One region of the Micromonospora sp. NPDC093244 genome, then DNA from elsewhere that is predicted to be linked to it. Evidence: riboswitches for the same ligand, from Rfam matches in the RefSeq annotation. Region 1 holds a riboswitch; the other holds the start of a gene.
The links. Region 1 has a riboswitch for cobalamin ahead of AB0N27_RS29075 (ribonucleoside-diphosphate reductase subunit alpha). Riboswitches for the same ligand answer to the same signal wherever they lie in the genome.

Region 1 (14,782 bases):
ACCGCCTGCGGGGTCAGGCCGGTGGCGGTGACGACTGTCGACCGCTCGAACGTCGGCACGGTACGCCCCACCGCCATGACCAGCGCCTGGTTGTAGCCGCGCAGGAACGTCACGTCGGCTGTGGTGCGCGTCATCCCACCACCCTATTACGCAACGCTGTTGCTAAATTTTCCCGGTGGATGGACTGAGCAGAAATCGGCGCCTCGCGGCGGTGGCCGCCCTGGCCCTCGGTGGCGTGGCGGTAGGCCTGACCGAGTTCGTGGCGATGGGCCTGCTGCCCGACATCGCGCGGGGACTTCTCCCGCAGCGGTACGCCCAGTCGCCGTCCGACGCGGTGGCCCGGGCCGGCTGGATGATCACCGCGTACGCGCTCGGCGTGGTCGTGGGCGCTCCGCTGATCGCCGCGCTGAGCGCGCGCCTGCCCCGCAAGAAGCTGGTGCTCGGGCTGCTCGTCCTCTTCGCCGTCGGGACCGTCGCGTCGGCGACCGCCCCGACGTTCGACCTGGTGCTTGTCGCGCGGTTCGTCGCGGCGCTGCCGCACGGCGCGTACTTCGGGGCGGCAGGTCTGCTCGCGGCGGCCCTGCTGGGCCCGGGCAACGAGGCCCGTGGCTTCGCCGCCGTGCTCAGCGGGTTGACAGTGAGCAACGTGGTGGGCGTACCCCTGATCACCCGGCTCGGGCAGGAGGCCGGCTGGCGTACCGCGTACCTGGTCATCGCGGGGGTGTTCGTGCTCACGCTGCTGGCGGTCCTGGCGGTCGTCCCGGAGGTCGCCGCGGCGGTGGACAGCTCGCCGGCCGCCGAGCTGCGGGCCCTGCGGACCCGGCAGGTGTGGCTCGTCGCGGCCACCGGGGCTGTCGGGTTCGCCGGCTTCTTCGCGGTCAACACGTACATCGCCCCGGTCACCACCGACGTCGCCGGCCTCGCCGCCGCGACGGTGCCGTGGGCGCTCGTCGCGGTGGGCCTGGGCATGACCGTCGGCAACGCGCTGGGCGGCTGGCTCGCGGACCGGGACCTGCGCCGCAGCATGATCGTCGGCTTCGTCTCGATGATCGTGAGCATCACCGTCTTCGGCCTCGTCGCGTCGAACCCCGTCGGCCTGTTCGTGGGGGCGTTCCTGGTCGGCGCGACGAGCCTCTACCTCGGGCCGGTCCTGCAGGCGCGCCTCATCACCGTCGCCCCGGGAGCCCAGCTCATGGGCGCGGCCATGAACCAGTCGGCGATGAACATCGCGAACAGTCTCGGCGCGGCCCTGGGCAGTGTCGCCATCGCCGCCGGGTTCGGCTACCTCGCACCGGCCTGGGTCGGCGTGCTCCTGGCCGTGCTCGGGTTGGGCCTGGCCGGTGTCAGCGTCACCGTCGAGCGCCGCTCGCGTACCCCCGAGCCGATCGCCGTCGCCAGCTGAACGCCTGCCGTGACGGCAGTCACCGACACGCCCGACACCGAGATGTGGGGTGTGACAACCACGGCGTCCCTATATATGGTGTCGAGCGCAGCTGGTTCGGCCGCTCATCCAGAGTGGTCGAGGCAAGAGGGAACCCGGTGGGAATCCGGGACTGTCCCGCAGCGGTGAGTGGGAACGACAGCCGTCATCAGCACTGGGCCACCAAACGCCTGGGAAGCGACGGCCGGTAGGAGACCGGCGAGACCGGTCGTGCCCGCGAGTCCGAAGACCTGCCAGCGCGCCGTACGCCCCACCCGGGCGAACGGCGGTCCGAGGCCGCGTGGGACGGCCGACGCCACAGGACCCGCGCCGTGCCGGCGTGGCGTCCGCCGGTGTCTGTCTCCTCGTGTCCGGACCATCAGGTCTCGAACTCCGAGGAGCGAGTGGTGACAGTCACCGAGGTAGTCCCGACCGCCAGCGACACGGCGCCGCGCCGCACGCAGATGCGGGTCCGCAAGCGCGATGGCAACACCGAACCGGTGGACGTCAACAGGATCGTCCGGGCCGTCGAGCGGTGGTCCGACGACCTCACCGACGTCGACCCGCTGCGGGTCGCGACCCGCACGATCAGCGGCCTGTACGACGGCGCGACGACAGCCGAACTGGACCGGCTCTCCATCCAGACCGCCGCCGAGATGATCGGCGAGGAGCCGCAGTACTCGCGCCTGGCCGCCCGACTGCTGGCCGGGTACGTCGACAAGGAGGTCCGCCGGCAGGGAGTCATCTCGTTCAGCGCGGCCATCCGCACCTGTCACGCCGAGGGCCTGATCGGCGACGACACCGCCGCGTTCGTGGCCGCGCACGCCGCGACGCTCGACGACGCCGTCGACCCGGACGGCGACCGCCGCTTCGAGTACTTCGGCCTGCGCACGGTGTACGACAGGTACCTGCTGCGCCACCCGAGCACCCGGCTGGTGCTGGAGACCCCGCAGTACTGGCTGCTGCGGGTGGCCTGCGGCCTGTCCACCACCCCCGACGAGGCGGTCGGCTTCTACCGGCTGATGTCCAGCCTGGCCTACCTGCCCAGCTCGCCGACGCTGTTCAACTCCGGCACCCGGCACACCCAGATGTCCTCCTGCTACCTGGTCGACTCCCCGCGCGACGAGCTGGACTCGATCTACCAGCGGTACGCCCAGGTCGCCAACCTGTCCAAGTTCGCCGGCGGCATCGGCATCGCGTACTCCCGGGTCCGGTCCCGGGGCGCGTTGATCCGCGGCACCAACGGGCAGTCCAACGGGATCGTGCCGTGGCTGCGCACCCTCGACGCGAGCGTCGCCGCTGTCAACCAGGGTGGCCGGCGCAAGGGCGCGGCCTGCGTCTACCTGGAGCCGTGGCACCCGGACATCGAGGAGTTCCTGCACCTGCGGGACAACACAGGCGAGGACGCCAGGCGCACCCACAACCTGAACCTGGCCAACTGGATCCCGGACGAGTTCATGCGCCGGGTCGAGGCCGACGGGATGTGGTCGCTGTTCGACCCGCACGAGGTGCCCGAGCTGCCCGACCTGTGGGGGGAGCGGTTCGACGTCGCGTACCGGGCCGCCGAGGCGCAGGGCCGCTACGTGCGGCAGGTGCCGGCGCGGGAGCTGTACGCGACGATGATGCGTACCCTCGCCCAGACCGGCAACGGGTGGATGACCTTCAAGGACGCCGCGAACCGGCTGTGCAACCAGACCGCCGACGACGGCAACGTGGTGCACCTGTCCAACCTGTGCACCGAGATCATCGAGGTGTCCAGCGACGCCGAGACCGCCGTGTGCAACCTCGGCTCGGTCAACCTCGCCGCCCACCTCGCCGACGGTGACCTCGACTGGGAGCGGCTGCGCGCCACGGTACGCACCGCCGTGACCTTCCTCGACCGGGTCATCGACATCAACTACTACCCGACAGCGCAGGCGGCGGCGAGCAACCCGCGCTGGCGCCCCGTCGGGCTCGGACTGATGGGTCTTCAGGACGTGTTCTTCGCCCTGCGGCTGCCGTTCGACTCCGCGGCCGCCCGGGAACTGTCCACCCGGATCAGCGAGGAGCTGTACCTGACCGCGCTGGAAACCTCCGCCGACCTGGCCCGCCGCTTCGGCGCGCACCCGGCGTACGCCCAGACCCGCGCCGCGCGCGGCCAGTTGCAGCCCGACCTGTGGGGCGTCGAGGGTACGCAGACCGCGCGCTGGGCCGCGCTGCGCGAGCGGGTCGAGGCGTACGGGCTGCGCAACTCGCTGCTGGTGGCGGTCGCCCCGACGGCGACCATCGCGTCGATCGCCGGCTGCTACGAGTGCATCGAGCCGCAGGTGTCCAACCTGTTCAAGCGCGAAACCCTGTCGGGCGAGTTCCTCCAGGTCAACACCGCCCTGGTCCGCGAGCTGAAGGCCCGTGGCCTGTGGACCGAACCGATCCGCTCGGCGATCAAGCGCGCCGAGGGCTCGGTGCAGGACATCGCGGAGCTGCCGGCCGGCGTCCGGGAGCTGTTCCGCACCGCCTGGGAGCTGCCGCAGCGGGCCTTGATCGACCTGGCCGCCGCCCGGGCCCCGTTCATCGACCAGTCGCAGTCGCTGAACCTGTTCCTGGCCTCGCCGACCATCGGCAAGCTCTCCTCGATGTACCTGTACGCCTGGAAGGCCGGCCTGAAGACCACGTACTACCTGCGATCGCGCCCGGCCACGAGGATCCAGCAGGCGACAGTGGCCGTCGTCGCGCCCGCCGCGTCCGTGGCTGTCGGCTCTGTCGGCCCTGTCGACGCCGAGGCGCTGGCCTGCTCGCTGGAGAACCCCGAGTCGTGCGAGGCCTGCCAGTGACCGCCGCCGACGCCACCACCGACCCCGGCACCACCGACACGAGGACCACGCACATGCTGCTCGACCCCGGGATGGATCTCACCCTGCGCCCGATGCGCTACCCGCACTTCTTCGACAGGTTCCGCGACGCCATCCGCAACACCTGGACCGTCGAGGAGGTCGACCTGCACGCCGACCTCGCCGACCTGGACAGGCTCTCACCTGCCGAGCGGCACCTGGTGAGCCGTCTGGTGGCGTTCTTCGCCACCGGCGACACGATCGTCGCCAACAACCTGGTGCTCAACCTCTATCAGCACGTCAACAGCCCCGAGGGTCGGCTCTACCTGTCCCGGCAACTGTTCGAGGAGGCGGTGCACGTCCAGTTCTACCTGAACCTGCTCGACACGTACGTGCCCGACGAGACCGAGCGGTTCGCGGCCTTCTCGGCCATCGAGAACATCCCCTCCATCCGCCGCAAGGCCGAGTTCTGCTTCCGGTGGATCGACTCCCTGCACGATCTGCGCGAGCTGCGGACCCGTGCGGACCGGCGGACGTTCCTGCTCAACCTGATCTGCTTCGCCGCCTGCATCGAGGGGCTGTTCTTCTACGGCGCGTTCGCGTACGTCTACTTCCTGCGCTCCCGGGGCCTGCTGCACGGGCTGGCCTCGGGCACCAACTGGGTGTTCCGCGACGAGTCCATGCACATGGCCTTCGCGTTCGACGTCGTCGACACCGTACGCGCCGAGGAACCCGACCTGTTCGACGACGACCTCGCCGACCAGGTCCGCGAGATGCTCACCGAGGCCGTCGAGTGCGAGGTCCAGTTCGCCGAGGACCTGGTCGGCCAGGGCGTACCCGGCCTGACGCTCACCGACATGCGGGAGTACCTCCAGCACGTCGCCGACCGCCGCCTCGCCCAGCTCGGCATCGACGCGCACTACGGCTCGGCCAACCCGTTCGCCTTCATGGAGTTGCAGGACGTTCAGGAACTGTCGAACTTCTTCGAGCGGCGGGTGTCCGCGTACCAGGTGGGGGTGACCGGCGCGGTGGCCTTCGACGACGACTTCTGAGGGGCGGCGCAGGGGCGGGGAGCGGTTGTGGCGGTGCGATAACGTCTGGCCGCACGGGATCCGTGGACGTCGATCATCGGGCGTCCGCAGCCCTCCCCGCGCCTGCGGGCCGCGTGCACGCGTGTCTGGGGCTCGGCATCGGCGTCGGCTGGCTCGTCAGGAACGCCTTCCCGCCCCACTCCACGGGCGACACCGTGGTGTTCACGGTGGTCAGAATTTGCTGGCGGTCGGTCTCGTCGCCGCTCTGCTTGTCGCCTTCCGGCACGTGCGACAGGTCCGCGACGAGGTCGCCCACTAGGGTTCCGGTCAACCGGACGGACCTGGTGCCGCGATCGGGCTCAGCCGGCGGTCATTCCCGCACGGGCGGGCGGGCACCTGGCTCTTCCGCCCGCTGGGCCTGGAGCACGCGAAGCGAGTCGAGTGCCACGGCGGTGAGTACGCCGCGGCCGACACCGGCGCGGCCCAGCAACTCCATCCCTCGCGTGACTGCCACGAAGTAGACGGCCAACGATTGCACATTCGCGTCCTGCGGAATGTCCCCGTACTCCCGCGCATGGTCCAGGCACTGGGCATAGACCCCGGCGAGCTGTTCGATACCGGCCTTCGTGGCCGTCGAGAGCGGGTCCTCCGCACCTGTCGATTCGACAAGCGCACGGGTGGTGAGCGAGACCCGCCGATCACTGCTACTGAACTCGATCGCCATCCGGAGCAGGTGACCCCTGATTCGTTCCAGTGGCGAGGCGTCGTCGTGGCCGAGTGCCTCCGAGACGGCGCGCGTCGCCTCCTCCCGGTCCTCCGAGAGTGCCCGGAGAAACAATTCCCGCTTCCCGCCGAACGCGTTGTACAAGCTCTGCTTCCCCAGGCCGGTTGCCCGCACCAGGTCATCAAGTGTCGCAGCGGCGAGGCCGTGCACGGCGAACACCTCACTGGCGCTGCTGACGACATCACTCTCGCGGAACTTGCGGGGACGAGGCACGTGGGCGAGCTTACATTATTGACCATACGGTCAAAAACTTGTTAGCGTGTGGCGAGCGCGCATCAGTGGGACCGCGTCGGAGTTTCCTGTAGCAACACCGAGCACCGAGCACCGAGGAGAGTGGCAGTGCAGACCAACGAAGAGGTTGTTCGCGAGGCGTACCGGCTGGCGGAGGGAAGCGTCCTCGACGGACCTGGCTTTCGCGCCCTGTTCACCGAGGACGGAACGTTCAACGACGTGCCCAATTCGCTGACGTTCCGCGGGGACGAGATTCCGCAGGCACTCACGGGCTTCGCCAGCATTTTCCCCGACATCCACCGGGAGCTGATCGAGATGCGTGCGCTCGGTGATGTTGTCGCGGTCGAACTACGAATTCAGGCAACACATCTCGGTGCGTTCCCGACTCCGGTCGGCGACATCCGTCCGACCGGTAACCGTATCGACATGCCGGCGGCGGACCTCTGGTATCTCCGGGATGGAAAAATCGAGAGGTTCAACTGTTACAACGCGACGAACGTGATGCTCGCCCAAATCGGTGCCGGCCCCGACTTCACATCGGCGGTCGAGGCCGCCAAGGCAGCCGCCACAGGGGCGTAGCTGCTCGGCGGATGCCGCAAGCCGAGCTGCCGGTAGAGAACGTCAGGTGGCGAACGCGCTCAGTCCGGCATGCCGGCGCACGCCGTCCCGTCGATGGTGCAGGCCGTGGGGGAGGCGCCGACCGTGGCGCCGTTCACCCGGAACGTCACACGCACCGACGCGCCGGCGGGGACCTGCCCGGCGCTGCCGTCGGGCACGAACGTCCACACCGCACCGTCCTGCACGGCCCGCGCGCCCTCGACCTGACTGACCCGCAGTGACTCGCGGGGCAGGGTGACGGCGAGCGTCCACTGCGGCACCGGCACCCGGCCGGGATTGCTGATCGTCACGCTGGCGCCGTAACTGAGCAGCGCGGTGTCCGCGATGGCGAACTCCGCGCCCAGGGCGGCGGGCGTCGGCGCCGTCGTTCCGGCCGACGGCGTCGGCCCGCCGGTGGGCGGGCCTGCGGAGGGCGGCGCGGCCGGGCTGCCCGACGGCGACGCGGGCGCGGTGGTGGCCGCCGGGATGGCGTGCGCCCGGGGCGTACCTGCCGAGGGCGTCCCGACCTGGTCGACCGACGGCGGCGGGTTGAGGGTCACCGGCGCCAGCTTCTCCGGCGTACGCAGCACCACGACAACGGACACCGTCGTCGCGACCAGCACCCCGATCGCCGAGACCAACGCGACCCAGGTGGCCCGCGAGACGTCGCTCCGACCGGTGAGCACCCGCCGTGTGGCCGAGGCGACCGCCACGACCCGGTCCAGCAGAACGATCGCCACGGTACGACGTGGCTGCGGCGGTGGTGCCGGCACTGCCTTTCTCCCCCTCACATCGTCACCGGGCGCGCGGCCCGCGGTCCGTCCGGTCGCTCACAGAGCGCGGAGCCCGACGAGTATCGACTCGAGCAGCTCCGCGGACGGCAGCTCCGACAGCGTCGGCGGTTCGTGCGTCTCGATCAGGCCGGCCGCGAGCAGGTCACCGAGGAGCACCCGGACGGTGCCCAACGGCAGGTCCAGTTCGGCGCCGACCTCGGCAACCGACACTGGATGGTGACACAACTCCACGATCCTCGCCTGTTCGGGGAAGAGCGGTGTCCGCGGGGTGGCCGCCCGCCTGGCGACGACAAGCGAGATGAGGTCGAACTGGCCGCGCTCGGGCGCCGTACGCCCACCGGTCATGGTGTAAGGCCGCGCCACCGGCCCGGCGTCGTCGTCGTACCACGCCTCGTCAGCGGAGTCGTTGGTGAACACCAGCGTCCCCGCTCCGTACCGAGGAGGCCGGTTCCAGGCTGACCGGCAGGTGCCGTTCGGCCTGCCCGACGAAGAGCGCCACCTCGTACGCCATGTCGCCGACCTCGGCGTCGTCCCCGGCGATCCGCACCGTCAGGATGGTCCCGTTGCGGATGGTGGCGACGAACAGGAACGCCCGCGACATCTGCACCACGATCTGACGCAGCCCACCCGCGTCGCAGGTGCGGGTGGCGGCCAGTCCCAGCGCCAGCAGGCCGGCGACGACGCCGGAGATCTGCTCGGCCAGCTTCGCGCCCACGTGGCGGGAACCGCCCAGGGGTAGACCGTCCGGGGAGAGCACCACGGCGAACTCCGCGCCGTGGACCCGGTCGACCAGCCGGTCCAGGGCACCGGTCAGGCTGTCCCCGGTCGCCACTGCGTGCGTCATCGATGTCTCCTTGTTGCTCTCGCGACCGGCAACTCGACGGTGTCGGGGCCGGCGCTGCCGGGGTTGGGCCCGATCGGCCCGGGTTGACGGATCCGCATCGGCAGGTCCCCGTCCATGTCCAACCCGCCGCGCGGGTGCCCGGCGCCGGGATGCCGCGGCACCGGCCCGTCGTCGGTGGCGCTGACCGTGACCAGACCGTTGGGCAGGAGGACCACCGCTGCCGTACCGCCGCGCTGGCTGCGCCGCAGCGACACGTGCGCGCCGCAGCGGGCGGCCAGCACGGCGGCCGTGTACAGGCCCGCCGGACCGGTGGGTGGGTCGCCCGACGGCGGGTTGCCGAGCAGGTGGTTCGCGCCGGCCAGCGCGTCCGCGTCGAGGCCTGGCCCGTCGTCGACCACCAGGACGGCGCAGCCCTGCGGCCACTGCTCACCGGCGACCCGGACCGTGGTGTCCTGCGGCGACTGGGACAGGGCGTTCTCGACCAGTTCGGCGAGCAGGTGCACGACGTCGGTGACGGCCGGGCCGGAGAGGGACCACGGCCAGTGCGGCGCGATGAGGACCCGGTGGTAGTCGGCCACCTCGGCGACCGCGCCCCGCGCGACGTCGAGCAGCGGCACCGGCCGCCGCCAGCGACGGGCCGGCGTCGCGCCGGCCAGGGCGATCACCGTCTCCACGTTGCGGCGGACCCGGGTGGTGAGATGGTCGAGCTGGAACAGTTCGTCGGTCTCCTCGGCGGACCGTTCCCGCCGCTGCAGGGTGTCCAGCAGGTTGAGCTGGTCACGCAGCAGCGCCTGGTTGCGGCGGGTCAACCGCAGCACCAGTTCCCGGGCAGCCGCACCGTCGCGGGCCGGCGCCTCGGGGGCCGGCGCGTGGTCGATCGGCGCCGGAGGTGGCGCCGCCGCGTCGGCGGGGGAGCGGGCCAGCCCTTCGGTCAGTCGCCGCAGCAGGCCGGCCCAGCTCAGCAGGATCGCGAGTACCGCGATGAGCCCGAGGCCCAGCACCGCGCCGGTACGGGCGACGAGCACCGCCGCACCAGGCGTGGCCCGCTCCACACTGCCCCGGGCCGACGCGGTCACCAGCTCGTGCAGGGCGACGAGGACGCCGTCGGCCGTCTCCCGCCAGCCCGCCCTGGTGATCCCGTCCACGACGGTGGCGGTGTCCGTCCGCGACAGCCCCTCCTCCAGGGCTAGCAGGTCGGTGAAGGGCGGCCCGACCGCCAGCCGCTGCTGCTGCGCCGGCAGAGCAGCGACCGCCTCGCCGAGCGCGTACCGCTGGTTGTTCACAAGCGCGACAAGTCCACGTCGCTCGTCGCGGTCGAACCGGGCGCCGGCCAACGCGGCGCTGACAAGCGTGTCCTCGCGGGCGAGCAGTTCACGGGCCCGCGCCAGCGCGATCACCGTACGGGTGTCGGCGGCCAGGTCGCTCTCGTACGCGCCCCACTCCGGGCCGTACACGGCGAATGCGGCGTCGACGAGCTGGTCGTACCCGTCGACGGCCCCGGAGCGGTCGAGCCGGCCGGCGTCCACCTGGGAACGCATGGTGCCCAGGCTGGTCAGTCGCCGGATGAGCTGGTCGGCCCGATCCCGTACGGCGCCTGCGGTGAGCAGTCGAAGGTCGTTGCCCTCGGCGAAGGCGCGAACCTCGGCCGCCGCCCGGTCGGTCCCCCCACGTGCCGCCGCCAGCGCGGGATCCGCAGACCCGGGCGCGGCGATCGTCTCGACGGTCAACCGGCGCTCGGTCTGCAGACCCAGGACCAGCCGGTCGATGGGCTGGCCCAGCGTCTCGGCGAGTGCCCGGACCCGCAGCAGGTCGACCGCGTCCTGACCGGTCAGGTAGGCCGCGTACGACCACAGCGTGAGCAGCACGGCCGCCAGCGCGACGAGTCTGGCCCGGATCCCTGGTCGGGTCATCGGGTCGACCGCCGTGGCCACGGCTGTCCGGCGGTGGTGCTGGCCCGGTCGGCGACGACGGTCCGCAGCAGCGCGAGCAGTTCGGCGCGGTTGGCGCAGTTGAGCCTGCTGCGCATCCGGGCCACGTGGTGCTCGACGGTCTTGGCCGAGATGAAGAGCCGGTCGCCGATCTCCCGGTAGGTCAGCCCGGCCAGGACCAGCTCGGCCACCTCGTACTCGCGGTCGCTGAGCCCCGGCTGGGTGGGGCCTGCGATGGCGTCGGCGACCTGCGCGGCGTCCTCGCCGGTAGCCGGCCGCTGCCCGCCGTCGACGCCGGCCGGGCGGGCCTGCAACGCCCGCGCGCATTCGAGCAGCGTGGTCATGGCCCTGCGGTCGGCGGTACGGATCGCGGCCTGCCCGGCCAGCCGGGCGCCGTCCCACCACAGGCCTGTGTCGTGCAGCCCGCGGGCGGCGGCCTCCACCCGCACCGGGTCGACCGCGCCCCGCAGCACCTCCACCCAGCTCTCCGCCGCCGCGGCGACGACCGCGGCGTACCGGCTGTGGCCGGCGGCGGCGAGCAGCGCGGCGACCCGGTCGTCGGCGACCGCCGGCTCGTCGGCCAGGATCGCCGCGTGCAGGCCGCTCCAGTGCAGCGGGACGCTCCACAGTGGTGGATCGCCCAGCCTGTTGAGCAGGGATCGGCCCTCGCGCAGGTACGGCTCCAGGCGGGCCAGGTCGCCGAGGCGGGCGCCCGCGATGGCGAGTTCACCCAGGGGCAGCAACGTGAACAGGTCCACGGGGTGCCGCACCACCGCCTCCAGGGCCTGCCCCCAGCCGCCCTTGAGCGCTCCGAGGTCGCTGTTGCGCCTGGCGATGCCCATCCGCAGCGCGGCGGCGAAGAGCAGATCGCGGGACTCCAGCGGGTGCCCGTCGGCCGTGGTGGCGGCGAGACGGTCCGCGGCGGCGGCCGTCTGACCCCGAACCATCAGGATCCAGGCCTGCAACAGGCGGTGCCGGCGGGTCATCAACGGGCCGCCCACACCGGCCGCCAGCGCCCGGTGCAGCACCCGTTCGGCGATCTCCAGCTCACCGCAGTGCACGGCGGTCAGGGCGGCCAGCGCCGCCGGGCTGTCCGGCAGGAGCGCCGCCCGGCCGTCCGGCTCCAGCAGGGCCGCGGCCTGCACGAAGGCGGAGAGGGCGGCGGTCGGCGGGCCGGTGACGCTCTCGCGTACCCCGTCGGCCATCAGCCGGGCCGCGCTGGCCCGCAATGTGGGCGGCTCGCCGGCCGGGTCGCCCGCCGGCGCCTCGCGGGCGGCGGCCAGGTCACCGCCGGCCAGCCCGCCGACGGTGGCGAACGCGACCGACGAGGCGCTGCCCGACCACCGGTACAGCTCCACGCTGCGACCGACGTGCCCCCGGTGCGCCAGGGCGGTCGCGGCCACCACTGCCGCCTCGGCGCGTTCGGCCGGCGGGGCGGTGGCCAGCAGCCGGTCCGCCAGTCGCAGCGCGTCGTCGAGGTCGCCGGCGAGGGCCGTGGCGAGCGCCTGCCTGGCGCTCGCCGGCGCGCCGGCGGCCGTGGCCGCCGCGAACAGGTCGGCGGCGAACGCCGGCTCGTCGGCGAGCGCCTCCGTGGCGGCGGCCGTCAGGGTCGTGGCCGGGCAGTCGGCGAGCGCGCCCACCGCCCGCAGGGAACGGACCAGCGGCAGGACCGCGCCTCCACGGGCCAGTTGCAACTCGGTGAGCCGGCGCCACACGGCGGTGCGGTCGGTGGCCGGGCTGAGCGCCGTGACGACCCGCCGGACGATCGGCGCGAGCCGGCCGTCGGCGCCGATCAACCCCGCCGCCCGGGTCGCGGCGATCAGCTCGTCCACGGCCTCCGGTTCCTTGTCGAGCAGCGCGCCGAGCATGCTCACCGGCAGCGGAACGCCCGCCGCGACCGCGAGCAGCAGACGCCGCACGGCGGTGGGCTGCGCCTCCAGATCCGGCCCGAACTCCAGCAGGATCGACCGGGGTGCCTCCACCGGGGTGGCGGCCGAGGCGTCCGCGCCGGCCAGACCACGGGCCATCCGCTCCACGTCCCGGGGCACCCCGGCGGTCTGCGTGTGCACGAAGTCGGCCAGGTCGCCGCGTCCACCCAGCTCGGGCACGGCGGCGAGGTAGGCCGCGGTCAGCTCCCGGGTGAACGGGCCGAGCAGCACCGCCTGCCCGTCCCGTCGAAGGACGTCCGCCAGGTCGGTGAGAGCCGTCGACCGGGGCCACGGGCGGTACGCCACCACGAGCCGGTGGCGGCGGCCGGCCACCAGGCGCAGCAGCGCGCCCAGGCGCGCGTCGTCGAGCAGGTGCGCGTCGTCGACGAGCACCAGCGCGTCCGGGTCGACGGTCTCGCCCGGTTCGGGGGCGCCGGTGCGGACAGCGAACCCGGCCTGCCGCCGCGTGCGGGCCACCTGGGCGAGCAGGGCGGTCTTGCCGTGCCCGCCCGGCCCGCTCACCCCGACGACGAGCGGACCCCGGGGGTCTCGCCCGACCAGGTCCAGAAGGGAATCCGCCCCCCTGCCCAGCAGCAGTCGGGACTCGGCGACGTCATTCATGATCATTGTGGTCATCCTTCGCGTCCCCGGCTGAGGGTCAACGCCAGACGGGACGCCTTCGGCAGGTCCAGTGGGAGGATCCGGACCGGCGGACGGGGAGGTGGGTCGGCCGGGACGGGAGTGTCGTGGTGCGGGCGGCGCGGCACCGGGAGGGTGGCCCGGGCCGGGCCCGCCTGCTCGCGTACCGGAGCCGGTCCGCCGGCCGGTGCGGGCCGGCGCGGCGACACGACCTGGCAGGCGGCCATCGCCGCGCCGGTCGCGGCGGTCAACTGCGAATCGGGCTGCACCTCCACGGGCACCGCGAGAGCCGCCCCGACCAGCTCGGCGACGAGCGGGATGCGGGCGGAGCCGCCGGCCAGCAGGACGGCGTCGAGCTGCGCGGGCGTCCGGTCGGCGCCGTGCACCGTCCGCAGCAGGAGGTCGACGGTGGCCTGCACCGTCGGGCGGATCATCTCCTCGAACTGCGCCCGGGTCACCGGAATCCGTGCCGGGCCGCCCGGCAGGCTCACCACCACGTCGGCCGTCAGGTCGACGGTCAGCTCGCGCTTGACCCGCGCGCACTCCGCCCGCAGGCCGCGCAGGGCGGCCTGGGTGCCCCGGCGCGCGCCGGCCGCCAACTCCCGGGCCAGCACCGTACGCACGTGCGTGGCAAGTGCCTCGTCGAAGTCGGCGCCGCCGATCGGGTCGAGACCCTGCGGGGTGCCGAAACCCTCGTACGTGCCGCGCGGGGTACGCCGCACCAGCGCCGCCTCGAAGCTGTTGCCGCCCAGCGCGTAGACCGCTGCCGTCGTACCTCCGAAACCGCGGGCCGCGTGGCTCTCCGCCACCGTCACCGTGCGGGGCAGCAGCGTGACGTGACGCAGGCCCAGGTCGGACAACGCTCGGTGCAGCAGATCCCGCCGGTACGGGCGCCAACCGGCCGGGTGACTGAGAACGATCGCCTCGGCCGGTGCCCCCTCCAGGGCGTGGACCCGATCCACCACCCACCCGGCCAGCTCCGCGGTGAGCGTCTGCGGCGCGCACGCCTCGCCGCCGAGCAGCAGGGGCACGTCGTCGCCGATCCGGCGGACGAAGTCCCTGGTGGTGCGGCTGCCGTCGTCGGTCGGCGGTTCCCCGACGCGCAGCGAGCCGTCCTCCGACAGGTACAGCACCGACGGTACGAGAGGCGAGTCGGCGCCGAGCCCGACGGGTTCCGGGCGCGTCCAGGTCGTGCCGTTACGCCGTGCGACGGCGGCGGCCGTGTTGGTGCTTCCGATGTCGATCCCCAGGACGTACCGCATCCGTCTCTTCTCTCCCCGTGAGGTGGCCGGTCGGTGGGCGCTCGCGCCGACGACCACCCCCGGCGAACCCCCGTGGGCTCCTACGTTCGTACCAGAGATCGCTCCCTGGTCGGGACCCTAATCTGGCCGGGACGGTTTCCCCCTGTCCCCCTAACGTACGAAGCGGTGGAGCCCCTAGTTCAGGGGGATCGGATGCGGGCCGAGCCCCGATGTCCGGAGGTGCCCCCGGTCGTAGCGTTCCTGTCGACGCAAGACGGTCGCTGACGCCACATCCGAGGAGAACCGGCACATGGACTCGCAACAGACCCTCCACGACTTCGTGCTCGACCTGCTGACCAACCCCGACGCGCGGTCGGCGTTCGACCTCGACCCGGAGGGCGCGCTGCACGCCGCGGGGCTCAGCGACATCACCGCCGCCGACGTGCAGGACGTCGTCCCACTCGTGGTCGACTACGCGCCGGGTCAGGGCCTCGCGCCGCTCGCTCCGGTCACCGGTCAGCTCGGCCTGGACCCGCTG
Region 2 (14,782 bases), on a different contig from region 1:
TCGACGAGCTGGCCGGCCTGCTGGGCGGGATCGCCGAGGCCCTGGACCACCGTGACGAGTCGGCCGCGATGGCCGCGCTGACGCAGGCCCGGGGGATGGACGTCCGGGTCGACGGACTCCGCGAGGGTGTGCTCGCCGCCGGCGAGGCGCTGCGGCTCAACGTCCGCAGGCGTCGGCACATCGGACGACTGCGGTCGGTGGACGAGTCCATCCGGCAGATCGACTACGCCGTCCGCAACGTCCGGGTGCTGGCCCGGGCCGGGGTGACGCTCAGCCGGCTGCACACACAGGTGTCGCCGGAGCTGGGCGTGGCGCTGCGCTCGCTCGCCGAGGCGGTCCGGGAGGCCGGCGCCGCCCTCGCCGCCGACCTGGACGGCCGGGACGAGGTCGCCGACAGGCACGCCAGCCGGGCCGACGAGGCGGCGCTCGCCGCCGTGCACACGGCCGGACAACTCTTCGGCCCGACGCAGGCGCTCCCCCTCGCCATGATCATCGGCCAGGTCCGGGCCACGGCCATCGACCTGCTCCGTGGGGTCAACCCGGACGACGACGTCGCCGTCCTGACCCGCGTGGACGAAGCCCTCGGCCTGCCCACCATCTGAGCGTCGGCGTCAGGCGCTGGCCCGGGCCACCAGGGCGGACGGGAAGAGCGTCACCGGCGCGGCCGGACGCCCGTCCAGCAGGGCGGTGGCCGCGGCGGTCGCGATCCGTCCCACCGGGTGGCTGGCCGTGGTCAACGACGGAGCGGTCATCGCCGCGAGCGGGATGTCGTCGAAGCCTGCCACCGCGACGTCGCCGGGCACGCGTACGCCCTCGTCGCGCAGCGTCGCGATCACGCCGAGAGCGGTCTCGTCGTTGATCGCGTAGATGGCGTCGACGTCCGGCCAGCGGCGCAGTACGCCCCGGGCCGCCGCGCGCCCGCTCGCCGCCGAGAAGTCCCCGGGCAGCACCCGCTCCGGCAGACCCGCCTGGCGCATCAGCTTCCGGTACGCCTCGACCGGGCGCTGCGAGCACGGCAGCCACTGCGGGCCGGTGACCATGGCGATCCGGCGGCGACCCGTGTCGTACAGGTGGCGCAGCACCTCGCCGGCCCCGGCGGCGTTGTCGACGTCGAACGACGGCACTGTCGGCGAGCCGACGCCGATGGAGACCACCCGACCACGCAGCGACCGGGGCACGGCGTCCAGCAACTCCTCGGTGGTGTTGACCAGCACCACGCCGCACACGCTGCGGTCCCGGGCGAGCTGGTCCAGGCCGGTCGGATCGTCGAGCGGCAGCCAGTGCAACGCGACCCCGACGCCGGCGGGCGTGCACACCCGGGCCGCCGACCCGACCACCCGGTGCACGTACGGGTCGTCCAGCACGTCGGCGCTGCTCCCGGTGACCGCCACCACCAGGCGTACGCCGGCACCGCGGACCAGCGCGCGGGCCGCCGGGTTGGGCACGTAGCCGAGCCGGTGGACCGCCGTCGCGACCCGTTCGCGGGCGTCCGGTGAGGCGAACCCGGTGCCGGCGATCACCCGCGACGCGGTGGATCGGGACACCCCGGCGAGCCGCGCCACGTCGTCCAGGGTCGCCGCCCGGTGTGCCGCTGTCGTCATGCGTCGCCTCCCCGTTGCGGTCCGTCCGGGCGGACGAACGCCTGTTCGCATCATCCCCCGGTCGGACCGTAGCCGGTAAGGGGCGGTGGCCGCTTGTGGTGGTAGCGCTCTCAGGTGTGCGATCGTGCCAGGAGATCACCGTCGAGGAAGAGGACAAGCCGTCGTGAGCGCCCCCACCAGCCGCCCCGTCACCCAGGACGTCGCCCCGGCGCCGTCGCGGGCGGTGCGGATCGCCCGCAACGGCGTGGCCGTTACCTTCACCCTCAACGGGTTCGCCGTCGGCAGCTGGTTCTCCCGGGTGCCGGCGGTCCGCGAGGCGTTGGACCTCTCGGCCGGCCGGCTCGGGCTGCTCCTGCTGGCGATGAGCGTCGGCGCGCTGCTCGCCATGCCCACCTCCGGCCTGCTCGCGCAGCGTTTCGGGGCGGCCCGCACCGTGACGTTGGCCACCGTGCTGGTCGCGATCGGCCTGACCGTGGCCGGCCTGGGCGCGACACTGACCGGGTCGTTCGTCGTCGTGGCGATCGGCCTGGTGGCCCTCGGCTACGGGTCCGGCGCCTGCGACGTGGCCATGAACATCGAGGCCGCGGCTGTGGAACGGCGGCTGGGACGGACCATCATGCCCCGCTTCCACGCGGGGTGGAGCCTCGGCTCGGTGGCCGGCGCGGGCCTCGGCGCCGCGGCGGCCCGGCTGGACGTGGCGGTCGGCGCGCACCTCTGCGCGGTGGCGCTTGTGGTGGTGACCGGCACCGCGCTCGCCGCGCGGACGTACCTGCCGGCGTCGGCCCACGACCCGGACGGCGACCCGGCGGACGCGACCCCGGCCGGCCGTCGCCGGGCTCAGCTCGCCGCCTGGCGCGAGCCGCGCACCCTGTTGATCGGGCTGTTCGTGCTGGTGGCGGCGTTCACCGAGGGCGCCGCCAACGACTGGCTGGCTGTCGCCTTCGTGGACGGTCGGGACCTGAGCGAGGCGGCCGGGGCGGCGGTCTTCGCCGTCTTCGTCGTCGGCATGACCCTCGGGCGTACGGCGGGCACCGTCGCGCTGGACCGGTGGGGTCGGGTGCCGGTGCTCAGCGGCACCATCGGGCTCGCCGTGCTCGGCGCCGGCCTGGCGGTGCTGGCGGGCTCGGGGCCGCTGGCGATCGTCGGCGTCGCGTTGTGGGGTCTCGGGGCGTCGCTGGGCTTCCCGGTGGGGATGAGCGCCGCCGCCGACGAGGAGGCGCACGCGCCGGTGCGGGTCAGCGTCGTCGCGGTGATCGGCTACACCGCGTTCCTGGCGGGGCCGCCCCTGCTGGGGCTGCTCGGCGACCACGTCGGCACCCTGCGCGCCCTGCTGGTGGTGCCGCTGCTGCTGGTGCCGACCCTGCTGCTGGTGCCGGTGCTGCGCCCGCCGCACGCCGGCGACCAGGCTCCGTCAGCCCACCAAAACTAACCCAGACCGCCGGCGAGCGGTATCGGGTGCGCGGCCGACTGCGCCGCGCCCCCCGCCTCGCTACGGTCGCCCGATGCCAACCGACGAGATCACCGCCGCCGCGGCGGGCACCTGGACCCTCGGCGACCGCACGGTGCACCGCATGGGCTTCGGCTCCATGCGGATCACCGCGAACCCCGACCGCGACCGCGCCGTGGCGCTGCTGCGCCGCGCCGTGGAGCTGGGCGTCAACCACATCGACACCGCCGCCTTCTACGTTTCGCCAGGTGGAACCCTGCGCGTCGGAACCGGCCCGGTCCGGTACGCCACCGAGCTGATCCGCGCGGCGCTCGCCCCGTACCCGCGGGATCTGCTGATCGTCACCAAGGTCGGTTTCGGGTACGACCCGCAGGCCGGCTTCACCGAGGCGTTCACCCCTGCGCAGTTGCGCGCGCAGGTGGAGGAGAACCTGCGTCGGCTCGGCCTCGACCAGCTGGACGTGGTGAACCTGCGCCTCGGCCGGGGGCCCGGCCCGGTGCCGCTGGTCGACCGGTTCGGCGCCCTCGCCGAGCTGCGCGCCGCCGGGCTGATCCGCCACCTCGGGCTCTCCAACGTCCGACCCGAACAGCTGGACGAGGTGGCGGGCATCGCGCCTGTCGTCTGCGTGCAGAACAACTACGGGGTCGACGCGTACCGGGAGCAGGACCCGTTCGTCCGCACCTGCGGCGAGCGGGGCATCGCCTACGTGCCGTTCTTCGCGGTCGCCGGCACCGGCCGGGAGAAGGGCGCGAGCGCCGACCAGGGCGAGGCCGTCGAGGCGGTCGCGCGGGCCCACGGCGTCACCCCCCATCAGGTACGCCTGGCCTGGACCCTGCACCAGGGCCCCCACGTGCTGGCCATCCCCGGCACCGGAGACGTCGCGCACCTCACGCAGAACATCGCCGCGGCGTCCCTGCGCCTGACCCCCGAGGACCTGACCCGTCTGGGCTGACCCCGCCCGGGTCAGGGGTGCAGCCAGACCCGCAGGGGGCCCAGCGGGGCGAAGCCGGCCTCGACCGCGAGGGCCAGGTCCATGCCGGATTCGTAGCCGACAAGGGCGACGCCGGGCAGCGTGGCGAGCACTCCTCGCCAGATGTCAGCGGGATCTCCGGTGCGGGTGAACACGTTGGAGACCCCGACGACACCCTCGCCGCTGACCACCGCACCACCGGTGACCGCGCCCCGCTCGTCGTAGCGGGCCAGCACCCGTACCCGGGGGTTGGTCAGCAGTCGCGGGCGGAACAGCTCCCCACCGCCGTGCGCCGCCGCCCAGGCGGCCAGCCGTTGCGCCGTGTCCACAGGCGCGAGTGGCGTGCCGGCTGGTCCGTCGGCGGGTGGGCGGTGGATCCACTGGGCGTCGAAGAGCACCTCGAAGCCGTGGCCGGAGAGATCGAGGTCGGCGAAGCTGTCCTTCACCGACGCGCCGGCACCTCCCTCGATCCGGTCCAGCAGGGCATCGGGGTCGACGCCGGGGCGCAGGGTGACCGCGTCCGGATACCACTGTGGGGAACGGCGGGGGACCGACCAGGCGTCGGCGTCGATCCGGCCGGCCGACCCGTGGCTGGCGCAGAGGGCGGCGCACCAGTTGGCGTTGTCGCGGGCCGCCGCCTCCCGCACGTCCCGGGGCACGCCCCGCAGCCTAGGACTCACGGCGTGAGGACCACCAGTTGCTGGGTCGCCCGGGTCATCGCGACGTAACGATCAACCGCCCCCTCGATCCCGTCGCCCAACGAGTCCGGGTCGACGAGGACGACCAGGTCGAACTCCAGGCCCTTGGCCAGCTCCGGGCTCAACGAACGCACGCGTGCCGTCCCGGTGAACGTGGGGTCACCCACGACGCAGGCGATCCCGTCGGCGTGTGCGGCGAGCGAGTCGTCGAGGACCGCGTCCCGGTCGGCCACCGACCGGTGTACGACGGGAACACCGTTGCTGCGGACGGAGGTGGGGACGTTGGCGTCCGGCAGCACGGCCCGGATGACCGGCTCCGCCTCCCGCATGACCTCCTGCGGCGTGCGGTAGTTGATGCCCAGCGACGCCAGCGTCACCCGGTCGAGTCCGATCCGTTCCAGCCGTTCCTGCCACGACTCGGTGAACCCGTGCCGGGCCTGGGCGCGGTCGCCGACGATGGTGAAGCTCCGCGACGGGCAGCGCGACAGCAGCATCTGCCACTCGGCGTCGGTCAGCTCCTGGGCCTCGTCCACGACGATGTGCGCGAACGGGCCGGCCAGCAGGTCCGGATCCACGCTGGGCAGCGCGGACTCGTCGACAAGGGCGTCCTGAAGGTCCAGTTGGCGCAGGCTGGCCAGGACGCCCTCACCGTCGTCATAGGTGTGGGCCTCGATGAGCTCGTCGACGACCGAGGCCATGCGCGCGCGTTCGGCGGCGACCATCGCCTCGTGCCGACGGTCGCGCCGCGACGCCTCCGGGTCGCCGAGCCGCTGTCGTGCCGCGTCCAGCAGGGGCAGGTCGGCCAGGGTCCAGGCCCGGGCATCGGCACGCCGGAGCCGGCCGACGTCGTCGGGGCCGAGCCAGGGGGCACACCTGCGCAGGTACGCGGGCACCGACCACAGGTCGGCGACGAGATCGGTCGCGTCGAGCAGCGGCCAGGCGCGGTTGACGGTCGTCCGCAGTTCGCTGTTGGAGAGCAGCGACGCGCGGACCACGTCGTCCGGCTCGTCCCCGTCGTACCTCTCCAGCAGGATCGTGAGCAGTTCCTCCCAGATCTCGTCACGCGCCTCGTTGTGCGGGGTGCCCGGTCCGGGCGCCCGGAACGCCTCGGCCCAGTCGTCCGCGTCCAGCCGGATGTCGGCGTCGCCGGTCGTGACCGTCAGCGGCTGGTCCGGCGGCTCCTCGTAGAACCGGACGGCCTCCTCGATCGCCGTCACCAGGCGGGCGGAGGACTTCAGCCGGGCCACCTCCAGGTCCGCCTCGGCCACCGCAACGGCGCCCTCCGGGACGAGGTCCCGCAGGGTGCAGGTCTGCACGTCCTCCTCGCCGAGGCTGGGCAGGACGTCGGAGACGTACGCCAGGTAGGGCTGGTGCGGCCCGACGAACAGGACGCCGCCGCGCCGTTGGCCCAGGCGGGGGTCGGAGTAGAGCAGGTAGGCGGTCCGGTGCAGGGCGACGACGGTCTTGCCGGTACCCGGACCGCCGTCGACGACGAGGGCGCCCCGCGAGCCCGCCCGGATGATGGCGTCCTGGTCGGCCTGGATGGTGCCGAGCACGTCGCGCATCCGGGCCGACCTGTTGCCCCCGAGGGTGGCGATGAAGGCCGACTGGTCGTCGAGGGCGGCGTGCCCCTCCAACCCTTCCGGGGTGAACACCTCGTCCCAGTAGTCGCTGATCCGGCCGCGTGTCCAGCGGTAGCGGCGACGGCTCGCCAGTCCCATCGGGTTCGCGTGGGTCGCGCCGAAGAACGGCTCGGCCGCCGGGGAACGCCAGTCCAGCAGCAGTCGACGCCCCGCGCCGTCGGTGAGGCCGAACCGTCCGACGTACACCGGCTCGGGGTCGTCCGCGTGGACGATCCGTCCCAGGCACAGGTCCAGGCCGAAGCGGCGCAGCGCCCGCAGGCGGGCGGTCAGCCGCCGGACCTCCTCGTCCCGGGCCACCGCCTGCCGTCCCTTGCCGGCGGGTGCCCGACGCTCGACGTCGAGGCGGTCGGACAGCTCGGCGATCGACCTGTCGAGACTCTCCGCGATGGCCGCGAAGTGCTGCTCGTCGCGGGCGATCAGCGCCGGGTCCGCCTTGGGGGAGAGGTGGTCGGGAAGGTCGAACACGCTGGCGATCTGGTGGCTCACGCCGTCTCCCGTTTCCGCAGGTCATGGGTCCGAGGCGCAATTCTGCGGTACGTACCGGGCCTTGCGGCAAGTCCCCCTATGCGGTATATGTTGGCAATGGAGGGGAGCTGGGTGGTCGCTCTCCTGTCCGATCAGCCCGATCAGGGCGTCCGCTCCGCGTAGACCAGGTCCATCGTGTCGGTGTGCCCGGCCCAGCGCAGGTCGAGGTGCCAGCACCCCGCCCGCGGCATGTCGATGATCGACGGGCCCGGACCGCCGGGGACCTCGTGGGTCACCCGGGTGTCCGTGCCGTCCAGCGTCGCGGTGATCACCAGGGTGGACGGCTCCGTGGTGCGGGCCACCCAGAGGATCTTGTTGGTCGACCCGTCCGGCCTCGCCTGCGCCAGGGGGTGGGTGAACAGCACGCCCAGGATGTCGCCCTTCGCGCCGAAGACGTGCGGGGCGCGGGTGTCACCGTGGAACCCGGTGTCCGCCCAGTCGGGCAGCGCTCCCGTCTCGACGCGCGAGTGACAACCCGCGCCCGTCGAGCCCGCCCCGGGCGTGACAGGTGTCGCCGGCCGGTCGCCGGCCGCACACCCCGCCAGCAGGAGCGCCGACCCCAGCGTGAACCTGACCCAGGCAGCCATGTCGCCCTCCGGTACATCGAGGAAACCACGTCGTGTGTCGCACCTTCTCGACACCGCTCGGGGCCGGCGGGTTCCTACGTCATCGACCGGGCGATGTCGATCGCCTCCAGCTTGGTGAGGTCCCCCTCGAGCCGGTAACTCACGCCGTCCGCCTGCCAGATCAGGGTCGAGGCGGCCAGCCGGGCGGTCTCCTGGCGCACCTGCCCGGCACGGTCCACGTAGGACAGGACGTGTGGGTTGGCGACCCAGACGGCGAAGTCCCCGTTGACCTGGACCCACTCCGCGTCCGGTCGGACTGTCTCCTTGTGGAAGGACAGGTTGAGGCGGCCGTCGAAGGCGTCGACGCGCAGCGCGCCCCCTCGGTAGAGCAGCGTCGCGACCCGGTGGGCGCCTGTGGCGTCGGGGTCGGCGACGAGCACCTGCTCGGGCGGGCCGAGCTTCGCCGGTACGCGGATCGGAAAGCGCACCGCCCGCTGCGCCTCGTCCAGCCCTGACGTCCGCTGCGACGGCAACGGCGACGGGGTGCCGGCGGGCCGGCCCGACGACGGGGAGATGCTGACTCCCGCGAAGCGCAGCAGACCGCCAACGGCGTCGGCGACGGCGGCCCGTGTCGGCGGCAGCACCGCCACCAGCAGGGCGGCGAGTGCCGCGGCGGCGTACGCGCGCCACAGGTGTCGCCGGGGCGCGGCCAGCCGGGCGCGCACGCGTGCTGTCACGTCCGGTGGGTCGGGCGTCTCCAGCCAGGCGGCGAGGTCGCGGAGGTCCTTCTCAAGGTCATCCATGCCGGACCTCCTCGCGGTCCAGCAGGCCGCGGAGTTTCGCCAACGCCCGTGACGTCCGCGACTTCACCGTGCCCCGGGGCCAGCCCAGCGCCTGCACGGTCTCCTCCTCGCTGAGGTCGAGGAAGAACCGGCAGACGATCACCTCGCGGTCGCGTACCGGAAGTTGGCGCAGCGCCCGCACGAGCGCCGCGCGCCGTTCCCCGGCGAGGACCGCGCCGACCGCCCCGTCCTCGGCGGCCTCCGACGCCGGGCTGGCGGCCGCCGCGCGCAGGAAGAGCCCCTCCCGACGGCTGCGCGTACGGTGCAGGTTGCGCGTCTCGTTGGCGACGATCGCCAGGAGCCAGGACCGGAAGGACGACTCACCGCGATAGCGGGCGAGTTTGCGGTACGCCTTCACGAACGCCTCCTGGACGATGTCCTCGGAGTCCGATCCCGCACCGAGCAGCACCGCCGTCCGGTACGCGGACGCGGTGTGCCGGGTGACCAGGAGGTCGTACGCCTCCAGGTCACCTGTTCGGGCGCGGGTGACGAGAACGTGGTCGTCCAGGGGAGCCTCCGGTTCGATCACCCTCATGACACCGCACGGGGGCTGCGGGTTCCACCCAGCGCGGGTCAGCTTGCTCCCATCCGACGTGCAGGGTGTTGCCAGGAATCGGTGCTGCACTGAGGGGAGCGTCGAGGAAAGGGGTGGGCCATGGGCTGGTTCAGTAGGCGGGCACGGGGTGCCGAGGCGACCCCCACGAAGCTGGACCGGGAGGCGACCCGCGACGACCTCGCCGCGCTGGAGGCGTTCGTCACCAGCCGGCGGGGGGTGGAGTTCTACCTGGAGCCGGAGACCACCGCCACCGACACGACAGTGGTGGCGATCGCCCACGACGGGGAGTGGATCCGCCGCCGCACCGGCACGCCACGGGCGGCGGGCGCCATTGCCCGAAAGCACGCGGTGCCGCTGTACGAGGCGGGGCGTACCGGCTACCCCGAGCGGATGCGGGTGTGGAGCCGGGCCCACCCGGAGCGCCACGCCCGCTGAGACTCCGCCGCCAAGAAGCCCAGCACCGCCGGCCAGCGCGGCGGGGGCCGGAGTGCCCTGCCCCTCCTTTGCTCTGCTTACCGATAAGCGGCAGTAACGCTCCCTTTCTGGTGCGTATGGGTAAGCAGAGCAAAGGATGTCGGGCATTGATCCGGGGTATCGAGGTCGGATGATCCGCTGTCGCGGCGACAGCTGAAGCTCGGTGACGCACACCCGCTCGGCCGGCCGGAGCGGCGTTGACCCGCAGCGCAGGGGTGTGGCAGCATTCGCAGCCTGACGGCAGTGAAGGAAGTCGGTGCGAATCCGACGCGGTCCCGCCACTGTCACCGGGGAGCGATCCCCCCTCGTGAGTCACGGCCGTGTGTCTGCGGTTGGAAGGCCGGGGGAGAGCGTCGATCCGGAAGCCAGGATACTTCGGCCGTCGGATGTACCCCAGGGCGTGGACACCCGAGGAGGACCCGATGACGCAGGGCGTCTCTGTCACCGACGAACACCGTCGTGACCCGAGCGGCGACCGATTCGCCGCACCCGTAGCCGCGCACCCTCCCGCCGTTCGTCGCTGAGTTCCGTACCGCGTCGCCCGTCGTCGCCGGCCCCGCGCCAGTGAGCCGGTCGGGTCGCGGTACCCGCCGAACGCTGCGCCCATCCCACGTCGACAGCCGCCTCCGCGAGCCTGTGGACGTTACTGTCCGGAGCCTGCCGTGCGCACTCTGCTACTCTCCACAGCCGACACCGATCTGCTGGCCGCCCGCGCCAGCGACGCCGACTACCGCCTCGCCAACCCCGCACGGGTCGCGGCCGACGAGGTGCCCGCCCTGCTCGACGGGGTCGACCTGGCCGTCGTACGCCTGCTCGGAGGCCGACAGGCGTGGCCCGACGGGCTCGCCGCGGTGCTCGCCAGCGGACTGCCCACTGTCGTGCTCGGCGGTGAGGCGGCGCCCGACGCGGAGCTGATGGCCCTGTCCACGGTGCCGTCCGGAGTGGCCACCCAGGCCCTGGCGTATCTCGTCGAGGGCGGGCCGGACAACCTGGCGCAGCTCGCCCGGTTCCTCGGCGACACGGTCCTGTTCACGGGCGAGGGCTTCGCCCCACCGGTACGCACACCGGCGTACGGCGTGCACGGCGCGCACCTGGCCGACCCGTACCTGCCGACAGTGGGGATCGTCTTCTACCGGGCACACGCCCTGGCCGGCAACACCGGATTCGTCGACGTGCTCGCCGACGCGGTACGCGACGCCGGCGGCAATCCGCTGCCGATCTACTGCGGCTCGCTGCGCGGGCTGAGCGCCGGCACCGAACCGCTCGGGCTGTTCACCCGCTGCGACGCGCTGCTCGTCACCGTCCTCGCCGCAGGTGGCGCGGTCGCCGCCGACGCCTCCGGCGGCGGGGCCGAGGACGCCTGGGACGTGGGAGCCCTCGCCGCCCTGGACGTGCCGGTCATCCAGGCGCTCTGCCTCACCAGCACCCGTGAGCAGTGGGCCGGCAGCGACACCGGAATGTCCCCGTTGGACGCCGCGATGCAGGTGGCCATCCCCGAGTTCGACGGCCGGATCGTCACCGTGCCGTTCTCGTTCAAGCAGATCGACGCCGACGGCCTCTCCGTCTACGCCGCCGATCCCGAACGGGCCGCCCGGGTCGCCGGGATCGCGGTGCGCCACGCCCGCCTGCGGTACGTGCCCAACGGCGACAAGCGGATCGCCGTGGTGCTCAGCTCGTACCCCACCAAGCACTCCCGGGTCGGCAACGCCGTCGGACTGGACACCCCCGTCTCGGCGGTACGGCTGCTCGGCGCGCTCGCCGAGGCCGGCTACCACCTGGGCGACGCGCCGGTGCCCGACGACGGCGACGCGCTGATCCACGCGCTGATCGCCGCGGGCGGGCACGACGTGGAGTGGCTCACCCCCGAACAGTTGGCCGCCGCCCAGGCCCGGATGCCGGGGCGGACGTACCGGCGGTGGTTCGAGGCGGTGCCGGCCGAGCTGCGCGATCGGATGCGGGAGCACTGGGGGGAGCCGCCCGGCGAGCTGTACACCGACGGCGGCGACATCGTGCTCGCCGGGCTGCGCTTCGGCAACGTGGTGCTGCTCATCCAGCCGCCACGCGGCTTCGGGGAGAACCCGATCGCCATCTACCACGATCCGGACCTGCCGCCGAGCCACCACTACCTGGCCGCGTACCGCTGGCTGGCCGCGCCGGTCGCGGACGGCGGCTTCGGCGCGGACGCCGTGGTGCACCTGGGCAAACACGGCACCCTGGAGTGGCTGCCCGGCAAGGGCCTCGGCCTGGCCGCCGACTGCGCACCCGACGCGGTCCTCGGCGACCTGCCGCTGGTGTACCCGTTCATCGTCAACGACCCCGGCGAGGGCACCCAGGCCAAGCGCCGGGCGCACGCAGTGGTCGTCGACCACCTGGTGCCGCCGATGGCCCGCGCCGAGACGTACGGCGACCTGGCCAAGCTGGAGCAACTGCTCGACGAGTACGCGACGGTGCAGGCACTCGACCCGGCGAAGGTGCCCACCGTTCGGGCGCAGATCTGGGACCTCGTACGCGCCGCCGAACTGCACCACGACCTGCACGCCGAGGCGATGCCGGACGCGGACGACTTCGACGACTTCGTGCTGCACCTCGACGGGTACCTGTGCGAGGTCAAGGACGTGCAGATCCGCGACGGGCTGCACATCCTCGCCGCCGCGCCGACCGGGGAGCCCCGGGTCAACCTGGTCCTCGCGGTGCTGCGCGCCCCGCAGATCTGGGGCGGCGCCCACGCCCTGCCCGGTCTGCGGCAGGCACTCTCCGCCGCGTACGGACTCGACGAGCAGGAACTACTCGCGGCACCGGGAGAACGACTGGCCGTGCCCACGGCGCTCACCGACGCGGTGGACGGGCCGGCCGGCACCGCCGCCGACGCCGTCGACCTGATCGAGGCCCTCGCCCGGCGGCTGGTCGTCGGCATGGAGACCCTGCACTGGGACGTGGACGCCGCCGACGCCGTGGTCGTCGAGGTGACCGGCCAACCGATCCCGGACGCGGTCGCGGTGCTGCGCTTCGCCGCCACCGAACTGGTGCCCCGACTCGCGCGGACCACCGACGAGCTGACGAACACCCTCGGCGCGCTCGACGGCCGGTTCGTGCCGCCCGGACCTTCCGGCTCACCCACCCGGGGCCTGGTCAACGTGCTGCCCACCGGCCGCAACTTCTACTCCGTCGACCCCAAGGCGATCCCCAGCCGCAACGCCTGGGACGTCGGGGTGGCCCTGGCCGACTCGCTGCTCGCCCGGCACCTCGCCGACACCGGGGCGTACCCCCGCTCGGTGGGGTTGACCGTGTGGGGCACCAGCGCGATGCGCACCCAGGGCGACGACATCGCCGAGGTGCTCGCGCTGCTGGGCTGCCGACCGGTCTGGGACGAGCGGTCTCGGCGGGTCACCGGCGTCGAGGTGGTGCCGACCGCCGAGCTGGGCCGACCCCGCGTCGACGTGACAGTGCGCATCTCCGGGTTCTTCCGCGACGCGTTCCCGCACGTCGTGGCCCTGCTCGACGACGCCGTCCGACGGGTCGCCGCCCTCGACGAGCCGGACGCGGACAACTACCTGCGCGCCCACGTCAACGCCGACCTCGCCGAACACGGCGACGAGCGGCGGGCCACCGCCCGGATCTTCGGCTCCAAACCCGGCGCGTACGGCGCCGGTCTGCTGCCCCTGATCGACGCCCGGACCTGGCGTGACGACGCCGACCTGGCCGAGGTCTACGCGGTCTGGGGCGGCTACGCGTACGGCCGGGGCCTGGACGGGCGGGAGGCGCGCGCCGACATGGAACGCTCGTTCGCCCGGATCGCGGTGGCCGTGAAGAACCAGGACACCCGCGAGCACGACATCGTCGACTCCGACGACTACTTCCAGTACCACGGCGGGATGGTGGCGATGGTCCGCCACCTCACCGGCACCGCCCCGCAGGCGTACGTGGGTGACTCGGCGATGCCGCACGACGTGCGGACCCGCACGTTGGGTGAGGAGACCCGGCGGGTGTTCCGGGCCCGGGTGGTCAACCCGAAGTGGATCGCCGCGATGCGCCGGCACGGCTACAAGGGGGCGTTCGAGCTGACCGCCACAGTGGACTACCTGTTCGGCTACGACGCCACAGCCGGCGTCGTGGACGACTGGATGTACGAGCACCTGGCCGCCGCGTACCTGTTCGACGAGACGACCCGGGAGTTCCTGGAGCGGTCCAACCCGTGGGCGCTGCGCGGCATCACCGAGCGGCTGCTGGAGGCCGCGGACCGGGGGCTGTGGGCCGAACCCGACCCGTCCACCCTGGACCGGCTCCGCGACACGTACCTGGCCAGCGAGGGTGACCTGGAGGACCGGGCATGACGTACCCGTTCAGTGCCGTGCTCGGCATGGCCGACATGCGGTTGGCGCTGCTGCTCAACGCGGTCTCCCCGGCGATCGGTGGGGTCCTCGTGCGTGGCGAGAAGGGCACCGCCAAGTCGACGGCCGTGCGCGCCCTCGCCGCGCTGCTGCCCCCGGTCCGCCGGGTCGCCGGCTGCCGGTTCGGCTGTGACCCGGCCGAGCCCGACCCGGCCTGCCCGGACGGTCCGCACCCGGTCGACGTGGCCGCCGAGACCCGGCCGGCCTGCCTGGTCGAGCTGCCGGTCGGCGCCGCCGAGGACCGGGTGGTCGGGTCGCTGGATCTGGAGCGGGCGATCGGCGAGGGGGTACGCGCCTTCGAGCCGGGCCTGCTCGCCGCCGCCCACCGGGGCGTGCTCTACGTCGACGAGGTCAACCTGCTGCACGACCATCTCGTCGACCTGCTGCTGGACGCGGCGGCGATGGGCCGCAGCCACGTCGAACGCGAAGGCGTCTCGGTCAGCCACGCGGCCCGGTTCCTGCTGGTGGGCACCATGAACCCGGAGGAGGGGGAGTTGCGCCCGCAGCTGCTCGACCGGTTCGGGCTCACCGTCGAGGTGGGGGCGAGCCGGGACCCGGCGGTCCGGGTCGAGGTAGTCCGCCGCCGGCTCGCGGCCGACGCCGACCCGGCCGGGTTCGCCGCCCGCTGGGCCGACGCCGACGCCGACGTCGCCCGGCAGGTGGCCGCCGCCCGTCGCCGGCTCCCCGGGGTACGACTGCCGGACGCCGCGCTGCGGCAGATCGCCGAGGTGTGCGCGGCGTTCGACGTGGACGGGATGCGCGCCGACATCGTCACGGCCCGCACGGCCCTGGCGCACGCCGCCTGGCTCGGCCGGGACCGGGTCACCATCGACGACGTACGGGTGGCCGCCCGGCTGGCGCTGCCGCACCGCCGCCGCCGCGACCCGTTCGACACGCCGGGGCTTGACGAGGAGCGCCTCGACGAGGCGTTGTGGCAGGCCCAGGACGCCCACCCCGACGACCCGGACGACGGCCCCGACGGCGGTGGCCCGGCTGACGGTGGCCCGGCTGACGGTGGTCCGGATGGCGGTGGCCCGGATGGCGGGAGCGGTCTGGGCGGCGCTGGTCCCGA

Region 2: it holds a riboswitch for cobalamin, as region 1 does, so the genes downstream of both, cobN (cobaltochelatase subunit CobN) here and AB0N27_RS29075 (ribonucleoside-diphosphate reductase subunit alpha) in region 1, are expected to answer to the same signal.

The regions. Positions count from the first base shown of each region.
Region 1 covers NZ_JBFBEO010000010.1:61,595-76,376, reverse strand. Annotated here, with positions in the region: gene AB0N27_RS29085 (ROK family protein) at 1-134, opposite strand, end outside; gene AB0N27_RS29080 (MFS transporter) at 176-1,402, shown strand; cobalamin riboswitch at 1,478-1,694, shown strand; gene AB0N27_RS29075 (ribonucleoside-diphosphate reductase subunit alpha) at 1,885-4,230, shown strand; gene AB0N27_RS29070 (ribonucleotide-diphosphate reductase subunit beta) at 4,284-5,279, shown strand; gene AB0N27_RS29065 (hypothetical protein) at 5,353-5,574, opposite strand; gene AB0N27_RS29060 (TetR/AcrR family transcriptional regulator) at 5,629-6,255, opposite strand; gene AB0N27_RS29055 (nuclear transport factor 2 family protein) at 6,382-6,852, shown strand; gene AB0N27_RS29050 (cellulose binding domain-containing protein) at 6,912-7,643, opposite strand; gene AB0N27_RS29045 (DUF742 domain-containing protein) at 7,701-8,081, opposite strand; gene AB0N27_RS29040 (roadblock/LC7 domain-containing protein) at 8,059-8,508, opposite strand; gene AB0N27_RS29035 (nitrate- and nitrite sensing domain-containing protein) at 8,505-10,418, opposite strand; gene AB0N27_RS29030 (LuxR C-terminal-related transcriptional regulator) at 10,415-12,991, opposite strand; gene AB0N27_RS29025 (Hsp70 family protein) at 12,997-14,265, opposite strand; gene AB0N27_RS29020 (IniB N-terminal domain-containing protein) at 14,555-14,782, shown strand, end outside.
Region 2 covers NZ_JBFBEO010000001.1:1,644,172-1,658,953, forward strand. Annotated here, with positions in the region: gene AB0N27_RS07275 (FUSC family protein) at 1-602, shown strand, start outside; gene AB0N27_RS07280 (LacI family DNA-binding transcriptional regulator) at 612-1,601, opposite strand; gene AB0N27_RS07285 (MFS transporter) at 1,765-3,030, shown strand; gene AB0N27_RS07290 (aldo/keto reductase) at 3,104-4,000, shown strand; gene AB0N27_RS07295 (hypothetical protein) at 4,012-4,677, opposite strand; gene helR (RNA polymerase recycling motor ATPase HelR) at 4,695-6,845, opposite strand; gene AB0N27_RS07305 (hypothetical protein) at 6,986-7,471, opposite strand; gene AB0N27_RS07310 (hypothetical protein) at 7,546-8,253, opposite strand; gene AB0N27_RS07315 (RNA polymerase sigma factor) at 8,246-8,821, opposite strand; gene AB0N27_RS07320 (hypothetical protein) at 8,948-9,283, shown strand; cobalamin riboswitch at 9,569-9,698, shown strand; gene cobN (cobaltochelatase subunit CobN) at 9,985-13,653, shown strand; gene AB0N27_RS07330 (VWA domain-containing protein) at 13,650-14,782, shown strand, end outside.